DNA from 4 places in the Exiguobacterium sp. s192 genome. Region 1 is predicted to be linked to each of the others. Evidence: predicted binding sites of a transcription regulator. Region 1 holds the regulator's gene; each other region holds the start of a gene.

Evidence for each region. The regulator Rex, encoded in region 1, represses fermentation and respiration genes when NADH is low (regulators of the CRP and FNR family bind a similar motif). The targets are predictions, from matches to a motif close to TTGTGAAATATTTCACAA.
Region 2: KNP87_RS10280 (formate/nitrite transporter family protein) is a predicted target of Rex. The motif match lies at 1,690-1,707, and genes of this name have one in related genera.
Region 3: KNP87_RS01095 (cytochrome ubiquinol oxidase subunit I) is a predicted target of Rex. The motif match lies at 1,637-1,654, and genes of this name have one in related genera.
Region 4: KNP87_RS11190 (AtpZ/AtpI family protein) is a predicted target of Rex. The motif match lies at 1,652-1,669, and genes of this name have one in related genera.

What each region holds. Positions count from the first base shown of each region.
Region 1 is NZ_JACSMS010000016.1:31,938-35,113, forward strand. It holds gene KNP87_RS16065 (S8 family serine peptidase) at 1-189, opposite strand, end outside; tRNA gene KNP87_RS16070 (tRNA-Ala) at 439-511, opposite strand; gene tatC (twin-arginine translocase subunit TatC) at 620-1,399, opposite strand; gene KNP87_RS16080 (twin-arginine translocase TatA/TatE family subunit) at 1,407-1,613, opposite strand; gene KNP87_RS16085 (redox-sensing transcriptional repressor Rex) at 1,613-2,272, opposite strand; gene KNP87_RS16090 (ABC-F family ATP-binding cassette domain-containing protein) at 2,429-3,176, shown strand, end outside.
Region 2 is NZ_JACSMS010000005.1:111,495-114,670, reverse strand. It holds gene KNP87_RS10290 (YitT family protein) at 1-794, opposite strand, end outside; gene KNP87_RS10285 (hypothetical protein) at 936-1,544, shown strand; gene KNP87_RS10280 (formate/nitrite transporter family protein) at 1,728-2,564, shown strand; gene KNP87_RS10275 (DUF1232 domain-containing protein) at 2,677-3,096, opposite strand.
Region 3 is NZ_JACSMS010000001.1:227,812-230,987, forward strand. It holds gene KNP87_RS01085 (transcriptional regulator CcpC) at 1-453, shown strand, start outside; gene KNP87_RS01090 (N-acetyldiaminopimelate deacetylase) at 437-1,549, shown strand; gene KNP87_RS01095 (cytochrome ubiquinol oxidase subunit I) at 1,772-3,160, shown strand; gene KNP87_RS01100 (cytochrome d ubiquinol oxidase subunit II) at 3,173-3,176, shown strand, end outside.
Region 4 is NZ_JACSMS010000006.1:74,775-77,950, forward strand. It holds gene wecB (non-hydrolyzing UDP-N-acetylglucosamine 2-epimerase) at 1-1,031, shown strand, start outside; gene KNP87_RS11190 (AtpZ/AtpI family protein) at 1,750-1,968, shown strand; gene KNP87_RS11195 (ATP synthase subunit I) at 1,965-2,351, shown strand; gene atpB (F0F1 ATP synthase subunit A) at 2,360-3,103, shown strand.

The sequences.
Region 1 (3,176 bases):
ATCCAGTTCAACGACAATCCGGACCTTCTCATTTTGACTGTATGACTTTTCCTGCCCCGTTTTCTTGAGTGAGAGTGCTTGTGGCTTTTGTACGTCTGCTTTCCCTTGAGATGACAGACTTCCCTCAGCATGAACCAGGCTGGAAGATGTCATGATGGCGGCTGCCACCAATGCAATCTTCTTCTTCATTCGTTTTTCCCCTTTTCTGAAAGATGTAATGTGACCCTAAAAAACATATTAAACGAAAATTCTGTATTTTTAGTTTAATTAAGTTTCTCTTAATATACAATTCAAATTTGGTTCTTTTTAAAAATATTTGTTGGTTTATGTCATCAAAAGCATGAAACTCCCTATATTCCCCTTATTTTAATAAGAAGATTTCTTATAGGAAAACACAAAAAAACCCTTGGTTTCCCAAGGGTTTTTGAACAAACGGAATGGAGACTATCGGGCTCGAACCGACGACCTTTTGGCTGCCAGCCAAACGCTCTCCCAGCTGAGCTAAGCCCCCGTGTGTTTCTATTAAGAGTATAACCATTGCTGTTCATTTTTTCAATATAAAATTAGACCGCTTACAAAAAAACTCTCCTTGCCGCCTCGACAAGGAGAGTTTCGGTCGTTATTTATTTAAGTCACGCATCAAATCCGCCTGTCGCTCCAGTTCTGCTTGTTGCTCCAAGATCAGTACTTTTTTATACGTCCGCGCTGAAATCATGATGCTGATTTCATATAAGACGAACAACGGGACAGAGATCATTAAATGCGAGGTGACGTCCGGCGGTGAGATCAACGCCGCGACGACGAATAACGCAAAGTAGGCATACTTCCGATTCTTCCGCATGAAGAACGGCGTCACGAGTCCAAGCCGTGTCAAAAACATCGTCACGACCGGCAGTTGGAACAGTATTCCAAACGGGATCGTCAAGCGGATCAAAAAGCTGAAATAGTTCTCGACGCCGATGACTTGTTCGATGCCGAGCTCTTGTCCGAGCTCTGTCGATACTTCAAGTAAAAACGGTAACAACCAAAAGTAAGAAAATGAAACACCAGCTAAAAATAAGAAGAACGTTACTGGAATATACGTCAACGTCGCTTTTTGTTCTTGGTCATGCAGACCGGGACGGATGAACGCCCAAAGCTGGTACATCCAAAACGGTGACGCCAAGACGATTGCGATGATGAACGCAAGATTCAGATATAACATCAGTGGATCAGCCACGTTAAAAGCGTTCAGACCAATTCCAAGCTCCTTTAAGTCAGCCTGCAGAAAACGCACAAGCGGACGGACAAGCGGAAAAGCTGCAGCGAACATGACCACCACGATGATGAGCGACCAGACAATCCGCTTCCGGAGTTCATCTAAGTGCGTCGTCATACTCTGCTCTTGATCGATCGCCATGATTCACTCACTTCTCTTTCGTTTCGTCCTTTTTGTCTTTATCATCGTCCATGATGCCGTTTGTCGCACTCTTGAACTCTTTTAACGTCTGACCGGCAGCGCGGCCGAGTTCCGGTAATTTCTTCGGTCCGAAGATGATTAAGGCGACGACACCGATTAAGGCAATACTCCCTGGTCCCATAAATCCTACTGTTAACGGAATAAGGTTTTCCATTATGATTTCACTCCTTCAGCTGATTGCGAATAATGCTTCATGAAATAAACAAGCGACTGCAACTCAATCGACAGATCGATGTGATGGACCCGAACATGGGCCGGTACGTTTAATCGTGCCGGTGTAAAGTTCAGAATGCCGGTCACACCATACTCAACTAACTCGTCCGCTACTGACTGTGCGAACTGGGACGGTACCGTCAAGATGGCGACGTCGACATGGTTCGCTTTGATTTGTTCTTTCATATCTGACACGTGGTAAATCGGAACGTCTTGTGTCGTCGTTCCGACCTTCTCCTCATCCGCGTCAAACGCGATGACGATACGAGTACTATTATTCTTTAAAAAGTTATAATTTGCAAACGCTGTCCCGAGGTGTCCGACCCCGATTAAGGCGACATTCGTGACCTCGTCTTGGTTAAGTGTCTTTCGGAAAAATGTTAACAAATGTTGAACATTGTAACCGTACCCCTTTTTCCCTAACGCCCCAAAGTAGGAAAAATCACGACGGATCGTCGCCGAGTCGACTTTGACCGCTTCACTGAGCTCTGCTGACGAGACGCGCAGCTTGCCGGAGTTGTAAAGACTCTGGATGAAACGATAATATAACGGCAGTCGTTTCGCCGTTGCTTGTGGTATTTTTGTGTCTGGCCCATTCATACTGCAGTTCCCCCTTCGGCCACGTTCTGACGTGGCACCCAAATCAATGCAAAGAATTCTACTCTCCTTGATTGTAAACCACTTCACATAGAGTAACAAATATTATATTCGGCAGGATTTTTCGTGATAGACTAAAGGGTGGAAGGATGGATGGATATGATTCTCTTACAAGTAAACCAACTCTCAAAATCATTCGGTGTTGAGCCGATTTTAGACAATATTAAACTCGAAGTACAGGAACGGGACCGGATTGCCCTCGTCGGTCGAAATGGTGCCGGAAAATCGACACTTTTAAAAATCATCGCCGGTGAGCTGTCACATGATTCCGGGGAAATCATGAAGAGCAAGGAAGTCCGGATCGGTTACCTCGCTCAGGACAGCGGACTGGAGTCCAACGAATCGATTTGGAACGAGATGCTGACCGTCTTCGAACACCTGCAGGATCAAGAACGGGCGTTACGCCGGATGGAAATCGAGATGGGCATGGAGCACATCTTGAATGATCCGGTCGCCTACGATCGGTTGCTCAAAACCTACGATCAGGCACAACACGACTTCTCGGAAGCCGGCGGCTATCAGTTTGAAGCCAACATCCGCTCCGTCTTACACGGGATGCGCTTTTATCCGGACGATTATTCCCGCCGGATTCAAACACTTTCCGGTGGTCAACGGACCCGTCTCGCCCTGGCGAAGATGTTGCTGCAGGCACCGGAACTGTTGATTCTCGATGAGCCGACCAATCACCTCGACATCGATACCCTGTCTTGGCTCGAAAGTTACTTATCCGGTTACCGCGGCGCCGTCCTGATCGTCTCCCATGACCGGTATTTCCTTGATCAAGTCGTCAATGTCGTTTATGAATTGTCCCGCAACGTCTCCCGGAAGTTTACCGGCAACTATACGA
Region 2 (3,176 bases), on a different contig from region 1:
TCCACAGAAGAGACAATCTCTTGGAGCTTGAGAATCTCGTTGTTTTGTACGACGACATAAACCATCTTTTTTGTCCGTTTCGAGTACCCGCCACGGGCATCAAGAATCGTTACGCCCCGACCGAGTTCTTTCGTGATGACTTCATTGATTTCATCCGCTTTTTCACATATGATAATGCACTGTTTTGAGGCTGAATAGAAACTGTAGACAGTTTGGAGTGCTTTGGCACGAACGAAGCTCATGATTAAAGCGTACATGACGTGTTTCAAGTCGAATACGAACCAAACCAGAATATAAATCACCAAGTCTTGCATTAAAAATATACGGGGAAGCGGCCAGTTATGAAAACGAGCATAGAAAAATTTCCCTAGGATATCAAGCCCGCCTGTCGAGGCGCCACCAAAGAAAATCAAGGCCATCGCAAGGCCGGAAACGAGTCCTGCGAAAATCGAGGCGACAAGAGGATCATTTAGAGATTCAGGGACAATTTGTGTCGGAATCCAATCGATTAAAAAAGAGGATACAAGAACAATGATTCCGGATAAAAACATGAATCGTTTTCTTAAGAATCGAAAACCAAGTAAAAAGAGAGGAATGTTCAATACGAGCTGGGTTAATCCAATTGGTGTATGAAACAGTTCTTGTGCAATCAGTGTAATTCCCATGATACCACCGGAACCGATATCGTTTGGTGATAACAGTAAGCTGATGTATAAAGAGTACAACAGCGTTCCAATCAAGAGGAAGCCAATTTTTTCCGTCCGTTTTTTCTTTGCAGGTTGTTTAGTTTTCATTGTGATTGATGAGAAATCTCATGCTCCTCCTCTAAAAAAAGTATCTGCCTGCAAGAGTACGCTGATATTCGGATAAATTCAACCCCTGATTTGAAAAAATCAGTAGAACGTTTGGAATTTCGAGAAGGGAGACGGTTCGTCTTGAAAAAAATCATCCTTGTCCTCCTTTGTATCGGGATTGGACTGTCGAGTGGCTCTTTGTTTGTCCTGAAACAGGAAAAACCTCCGGAAGAAGAGGGGTGGAAAGATGGTCGCGTAGTCGTGCGACATGTCGGAACATCGGTATCGAATACAGCTGCCATTCAGGAATTGATTCAACAACTTCCGTTCTCAGATGCACTTGACAACGTGTCGATTGACGGATCATCCGTCCAGATGTCTTATCGTGTGACCGGACAGGAGCGCATCGATTGGACAGGCATGAACACGGAGAATATCACACGTGACAGCCAGTCTTTTTTGGGAAGCCGACTGTCAAAGTTGATCATGCATCATACGTTGGCTCTTTTTCTCAGCATTTCAGATCTGGTGGAGTTAGAGATTCAATACAGTGATCCGTTCACGCGTATCGTGTTCAGCGTAGATCGCCCAAGGATTGAAGCCTACACGCCACAAGACATTGATCGAGCCACTTCGTCCTCGGACCGCTTCAATCGGGTCGTCGTCGAAGACTATATTCTCGTGGATTCAAGACGATTGGTATTTTTAGAAAAGTTCGCGGACTCCTTAAAAATCATTCCTGAAAAGTAGTTGTATCTAGCAAGAAAAAGCATTTTTCACAAACTTGACACAATGGTATCGTTTTCATCTCGTTCTTTCAATAAAACAGTAAATAAGGTCTATTCATCACTTGAACATCTTATAAGATGGAAGTATGATAATAAATGAACAGACATTGTGAAGTGTTGAACAAGAGAAAGCGAGGTTTCTACGATGAACGAGGTAGAAGCATTAGAAGGATTAAGAAAAAAAGCCGTCAAATCGACGCAAATGTTACAGATGCGTCCACTCGAATATTTGGTTCGTGCGATGCTGGCAGGCGTTTTCATTGGTTTTGCAATCATATTTACACTTAAAGCAATCAACGGTTTATATTTGAACGAATCACCGGTCACGACACTTGTTGGCGGATTGACGTTTGGTGTTGCCCTTGTTTTAATTGTTTACGGTGGAGCTGAGCTGTTTACGGGCAATACGATGTATTTTACGACAGCGACGATGCGTGGGTTCACTTCAAAAATGGATACGTTTAAAGTATGGACACTTTGTTTCATCGGAAACGGTCTTGGGGGTCTGGCATTCGCCTTACTGTTTTCACAAACCGGCATCATTCAAGAACTTGGTATGAATAACTGGTTGTTTGCAGTGTCTGAAACGAAGATTCACCATACGACATGGGAAATCTTCACGCGCGCCATCTTTTGTAACTGGATGGTCTGTCTAGCGATTTTCATTCCGAAAAACATGAAAAATGAGTTGGCTCAGATCATGATGATGATGATTTTGGTAGCTGTATTCTTTGCTTCTGGATTTGATCACGTTATTGCGAATATGGCTCTGTTCTCACTTGCTTTAGTCGTACCACACCCTGAAGCGATTTCATTCGCCGGCGCAATCCACAATCTAGTTCCAGCCTTGCTCGGTAACATCGTTGGTGGAGCTGTCTTCATGGGGATGGTCTACACATGGTTGAACAAATCGAAATTAGAAGTGGATCAATCAAATCAACAAGCAGCAACGATTAACATCGCTTCAAAACAAAAAGCATAATATCGTACAGACGATGAAGCCTATACAAAAATGGACCTGACGGTTAGCCGTCGGGTCCATTTTTTGCTGTGTGTATGCAGTCATGTTCTTTAGTGACCAAAATCTGCTGTCTTTATTCGAGGTGTTGAAAACGATCGACGTCCGCCGCCAGTTCCTCGTAGATGGCTTCGACGATTTGAGCATCGTCAAACAAACCTAAGATGTTTTCATCCGGTAAGGCATCAACGGGAGACGTGAAATAGAGAACTGCCGTCAATAAGAGTTGTTCTTGTTCGGGTTGCATCTCAAAACGTTTGTGAGATAAAGCGCGTAACATGTCCAGCAACTGTTTGAGTTGGAAATAGAGCACGAGTTCGGCTTCACGTTCGATATCCGAACCGTCTTCTGATGCGAGATCAGTCGTCAATCGTGCCAATCCGAGTTCACCTTGAATCAATAAATCTTCCTGTGCTTGTGTATTACCGACAGCTGCTAATGCTTGCCGGTGAAAATAGGTATACGCGGATTTAAAATCGCCTGGTGTAAATTCCATCATCAACACTCCTTCTGTATCTCTAGTTTCACCTTATTTCTTGCAAAATTGCAACTATTTCGTGAAAATAAGAGTAATAG
Region 3 (3,176 bases), on a different contig from region 1:
CGGGGAAATCCGGACTGGAAAGGGGTCAAGGAACGGCTGTTTTCTGATCCGCTCTATCTCGTCGACAGTGAATTGACGTCGCTGGAACAACTTCGGAAAACCGAACGTCCCTTCATCCAATTCAAAAGCGATTCGACATACTACCAAGAAATTTTGGAATGGTGGCAGGATCGTTTTTCAAGTCCGCCGGCGCGAACATTGGTCGTTGACCAAATCGAGACGTGCAAACAAATGGCGCTGCACGGCATCGGTTTTGCGATTTTACCGGAATCAACGATTCATGAAGCCAGTCAAGTCATGCAAATTCCTCTCAAGACCTCATCCGGGAAAATTTTAAAGCGGGATACATGGATCTTATCAACGGAATCCATGCTTGAGTTGAAACAAGTCCAAGCATTTTGGGACATCGTCAAAGAAGAAGGAGGAAGTCAGTCAGATGGAATACGCGATTGAGATGCGCCGGGAACTTCACAAAATACCGGAACCTGGTTTCAAGGAGTTCAAGACGCAGGCCTTTATTTTGGATCAAATCCGGTCTTATCCGGAAAATCGAGTCAGTTATGATACGTTCGAAACCGGAGTGTTCGTCCGGGTCAAGGGGTTGACCGGAAATCGGACGATCGGGTATCGGGCGGATATCGACGGATTACCGATCGAAGAAGCGACAGGATTACCATTTTGCTCGGAACACCCTGGATTCATGCATGCCTGTGGACACGATGTCCACACTTCGATTGCGCTAGGGTTGTTACGCCGGATTGTCGAACTTCCGGTCATGGATGACGTCGTCTTCCTCTTCCAACCTGCAGAAGAAGGACCGGGTGGAGCGGAACCGATGATTAAAAGCCCGTTGTTTGAGAAATACCGTCCGAGTGAGATGTACGGTCTACATGTCGCACCTGAATATCCGGTCGGGACCATTGCGAGTCGTCCCGGTGTATTGTTCGCGAGTGCACGAGAAGTCCATATTACGATTTATGGTCAGAGCGGTCATGCGGCATTTCCTCACCTCACGATTGATACTGTCGTCGCACAAGCGGCTTTGATCATGCAATTGCAAACGATCGTCAGCCGATCAATCAATCCGATGAACTGTAGTGTCATCACGATCGGGAAGGTCGAGGCGGGAATTCGGGAAAATGTCATCGCGGGTCGGGCGTTACTTGACGGAACGATGCGGGCACTTAACGGAAACGATATGGAAAAATTGGAACAGCGGGTTCGGGAAATCGTTCGCGGAATCGAAGCTTCGTTCGGAGTAAAAATCGATCTCCAGTTTGGAAACCGGTATTATGAAGTCGTCAATGACCCGAATGTCGTCAACAAATTTTCATCATTCGTCAAAATGAATGCCAATTATGTTGAGTGCGATGCAGCGATGACGGGAGAAGATTTTGGCTTCATGTTGAAAGAGATACCGGGCATGATGTTCTGGTTAGGCGTCAACAATGCTACCTCTGGTCTACATCAGCCGACATTGAATCCAGACGAAGAGGCGATTCCGTTCATCATCAACTTACTCGATCATTATTTTAGAGAATATGTCTAAACAAAATACGTGACAAGAAGCCCTTTATTCCTGATGAAAATGAATAAAGGGCTTTCATTTCATAGAACGGAACAGTTTTCGAACATTTTGTGAAATAAATCACGAGTATATGTGAACAATTTGTTACATCAAACATTAAGAACAGACACAAATGATTATGTTCTCTATGATACGGATATAAACAATATATAGAAGTACGTTTAGAAAGAGGGGGCTATACACATGTTCAATGATCCAGTAATGCTCAGTCGATTGTTGACAGGGCTCACATTAGCATTCCACATCATCTTTGCGACGATTGGGGTAGGGGTTCCATTGATGGTACTCGCAGCAGAGTACATCGGAATTAAACGAAAAGATTCAGACTATATTCTTCTGGCTCGGCGCTGGACGCGCGGTTATATCGTAACAGTAGCAGTCGGTGTCGTGACCGGTACAGCAATCGGGTTGCAATTATCACTCTTATGGCCGTCCTTAATGCAGGTAGCCGGTCAAACGATTGCGTTGCCGTTGTTCATGGAAACATTCGCATTTTTCTTTGAGGCGATTTTCCTCGGAATTTACCTGTACACATGGGATCGATTTAAAAACCCGTGGTTACACTGGTTGATCGGGATTCCTGTCGTCATCGGTGCGACGTTGTCTGCCTTCTTCATTACGACAGTCAACTCGTTCATGAACTCACCGGAAGGCTTTAAAATCGTCAACGGAACGTTAACACAAATCGAACCGTTAAAAGCGATGTTCAATACAGCGACGCCGACAAAAGCAACACACGTCATCGTGTCGGCATATTTGACAGTTGCCTTTATCTTGGCTGCAATTGCTGCCTTCCACCTATTACGGAAAAAAACATTGTCGGCAGCGGAAACGGCTTACCATAAAAAAGCCCTTCGCTTAACAGTCATGGCCGGTTTGATTTTTGCCTTCTCGACAGCACTTGTCGGAGACTTCTCAGGTAAATATTTAGCCAAGTACCAGCCGGAAAAATTAGCGGCTGCAGAGTGGCATTTTGAAACGACAAGTGAAGCAGAATTAATCTTTGGTGGTATTTTAGATGAACAAGAAGACGGCAGCTACGAAATCAAAGGCGCCATCAAGATTCCGTATGCACTGTCGATTCTTGCAGGTGGAGCACCTGATACGGAAGTCATCGGATTAAACGAGTTCGCCAAAGAGGATCAGGCACCGCTGTTTGTCCACTACTTCTTCGACATCATGGTATCGATCGGAATGTATCTGGCGGCTATCTCGGCGCTGTTCGTCCTTGCGTTCCGTCTCAAGAAATTAAATCCGTACAATAAGTGGTTACTGCGCGGTATTTTCATCGGTGGACCACTTGCCATCGTCTCGATTGAAGCCGGTTGGATGTATGCGGAAATCGGACGCCAACCATGGACACTTTATGGTATTATGAGAACGGCTGATGCGGCGACGACGTCGACGGCTGTTGGACCGATGTTGATTTTATTCAGCTTACTGTATCTGTTACTTGGAACGATCTGTACGGTCGTCTTGTTACGGATGTTTAAAAATAACCCTGTTGGCAAAGAACTTGCGGATGATCATCATTCACGTGGTGAAGCGATGTTTGCTGACGACAATAAATAAGGAGGGAACGAGTTGG
Region 4 (3,176 bases), on a different contig from region 1:
TCACGATCACGGCGCAACACCGGGAAATGCTCGATCAAGTACTAGAGCTGTTTGAGATTACACCCGATCACGATTTGAATATCATGAAGCCCCGCCAAACGTTAGTCGATATCACGACACGCGGTCTGGAAGGATTGGATGCAGTCATGAAAGAAGTCCAGCCCGATCTCGTGTTAGTCCACGGCGACACGACGACGACGTTCGTCGGGAGTCTTGCGGCTTATTACAACCAAATCGCCGTCGGTCATGTCGAAGCCGGACTCCGTACATACGATAAGTATTCACCGTTCCCGGAAGAGGTGAACCGGCAGTTGACGTCGACCTTGGCTGACCTGCATTTCGCACCGACCGATCAGGCGGCAACGAACCTCGCGTCAGAAAATCGCCTGACAGGTGTCTACGTGACGGGCAATACGGCGATTGATGCCTTACAGACGACGGTCCAACCCGATTACGTCCATCCTGTGCTGGAAACAGTCGGTGAACGGAAACTCGTCTTGATGACAGCTCATCGCCGGGAAAATCAAGGTGCGAAGATGCATCAGATGTTCCGCGCGATCCGCCGTTTGGCAGATGATTACCCGGATATCCATATCGTCTATCCCGTCCATTTAAATCCGGTTGTCCAAGAAGCAGCCAAGGATGTGTTCAAAGGGCACGATCGGATAACCTTGATTCCACCGCTTGATGTCTTCGACTTCCACAACTTCGCCAGTCGGGCGCATCTGATTCTGACCGATTCCGGCGGCGTCCAGGAAGAAGCGCCGTCGCTTGGTGTTCCGGTCCTCGTCTTACGCGATACGACAGAACGTCCGGAAGGGGTGAAGGCTGGAACGCTGAAGCTTGCCGGAACGGACGAAGACACGATTTACCGTCTTGCCAGCGAGTTGCTGGACGATAAAGTCGCATATACAGAGATGGCGCACGCTTCAAATCCATACGGCGACGGTCACGCCTCAGAACGGATTGCGGCGGCGATTTTAGAACATTTTAATCACCAAGCGACGTTTGAACCGTTTCGGGTAAACTAATTTGTGACACGAGTGGGTTTTCGTGGAAAATCGATTCGTGTTCTTATCTTGATTCGAAAATGAAAGCAGTCTGATGTTGACTGATGCGGCTGCGCTCGACTCCTTCGGGAAAAAGGAAGCGGAACGCTTCCGCCCGAGGAAAGCGAGAGCAGAAAGCAGGGGCATACGTATCGAACTAAACACACAAAAGATATAGTTTTTGTTAAAAAATCAACTGCCGGATGACCTCAAAATGATGAAATCAGATCTGACATTTTGAGCTGTGACAAGGGACACACGAGACGAATTGGAAATCGTCTGCCGTCTTTGTTACAAACAGATGTCAGAGGGGTTTTCCTGTCCCAAAACGGAAGCGTTTACAATTGTGAATAAAAATTGTTTTTTCACAAAATCGACACAAATCAAATTTAGATGACTTGTTTCTCATTCCGGAACACGATATAACGTTACTGTTCAATGGTTTTGTTCACCTAGTGAACCATCTCGCTAAACGTTGATAGTACTACATATTTTCTTCACATCTTCGTGAAAAGCGTGGCACGGGATACCTCTGTGAAAACCTTATCAATTGTTGATATACAATGGTTTCGACGGTCCATTTTAATTGTGAATTCATTTGACTATGAAATGGTTCTCATTGTATTCTTGACTAGTATGAAAATCCGCAAATTGTGGGAAAGAAAAAGAGCCCACAACTGGGAAAAGGGGGTCGTCTCTAGTGCGCCAAAACGGGCTCGCGACGAGTATGATTATGGCCTCGCAAATTTCGACGGCACTTGCCGCACCGATCGTCATCGGCTTTCTTGTTGGGAACTATGGGGAACAGCAGAACTGGTGGCAAAATATGGGGGCGACGTTTTCAGTGTTCATCGGGATTTTCATCGGCATTCTCTGCATGATCGCAATGATCAGGCACTTGTTAGGAGACAAGACATGAACATCATCCTTCAAGATGCGTTGTATCGTGCGTACTTAAGATGGTTCGGACTCTATTATGGAATCCTTGCTGTCCTGTTACTTGTCGGTTATCCGAGTGATCCAGTGATTTATGGGCTGGCATTAGGTGGGGCAGGTAGCTTCATGATTCTGACGCTGCAACGACTCAGCGTCGATCGAATGTATCGTGTAATCGAGCGTGGGCGTAAGCCGATGTCTCGAGGGACCGTATCACGCATGGCGGTCGCGGTACTTTGTGTGATGATCGGTTTGAAGTACGAAACCGAATTGTCATTAACTGCGGTGGTAATAGGCCTTCTCGCCGGCCACGTCATACAATTTTGTGAGTTTTTGACTCACGAACTTAAGCGGGAAAAGAGGTGAATAGTCAAATGAACCACGAAATGCCACTTTACGAAATCCCACTCTGGGGCGACTTCGTTCTGTACGGTAGCTGGACAAACTTGATCACAGTGCTGATTGCAGCTGCTCTCGTTTTCCTGATTGCCGTGGCCGGTACGCGACGTCTAGCGATGAAGCCAACCGGTTTTCAAAACACGCTGGAGTTATTCCTCGAATTCGTTCGCGGAATCATCAGCAGTACGATGGACTGGAAAACAGGGGGTCGCTTCCTAACTTTCGGAATGACACTGTTCCTATTCATCATCGTGTCCAACTTAATGGGTCTTCCCTTTAACGTTGTGACGGGTCACTACATTTGGTTCAACTCACCAACTGCGGATCCGTACGTGACACTTGCACTTTCATCTATGGTAGTGGTCATGAGCCATTATTATGGTGTGAAAATGCGCGGCTTCGGCGCTTATGCGAAAACGTTTATGACGCCGATGTTTATTATTACCATCATCGAGGAGTTCGCAAACACGTTGACGCTTGGTCTTCGTCTTTACGGTAACATCTTCGCGGGTGAGATCATGATTGGTATCATTCTCTCGATCGGTATCATCTCTGGAACGAACGATTTCCAATTCCTCGGACCAGTCGGTGTCATCCTGTCAGCGATTCCAATGATTATCTGGCAAGGATTCTCTCTCTTCATCGGGGCAATCCAAGCGTATATCTTCCTTATCTTAACGATGGTTTACATCGGACATAAGGCAGCGCACGACCATTAATTCGAAGGTAAAGCATCTGCTTTTCCGATAACCGCACGACCAAATTTCGAACACAATCTAGGGAGGCAATTCA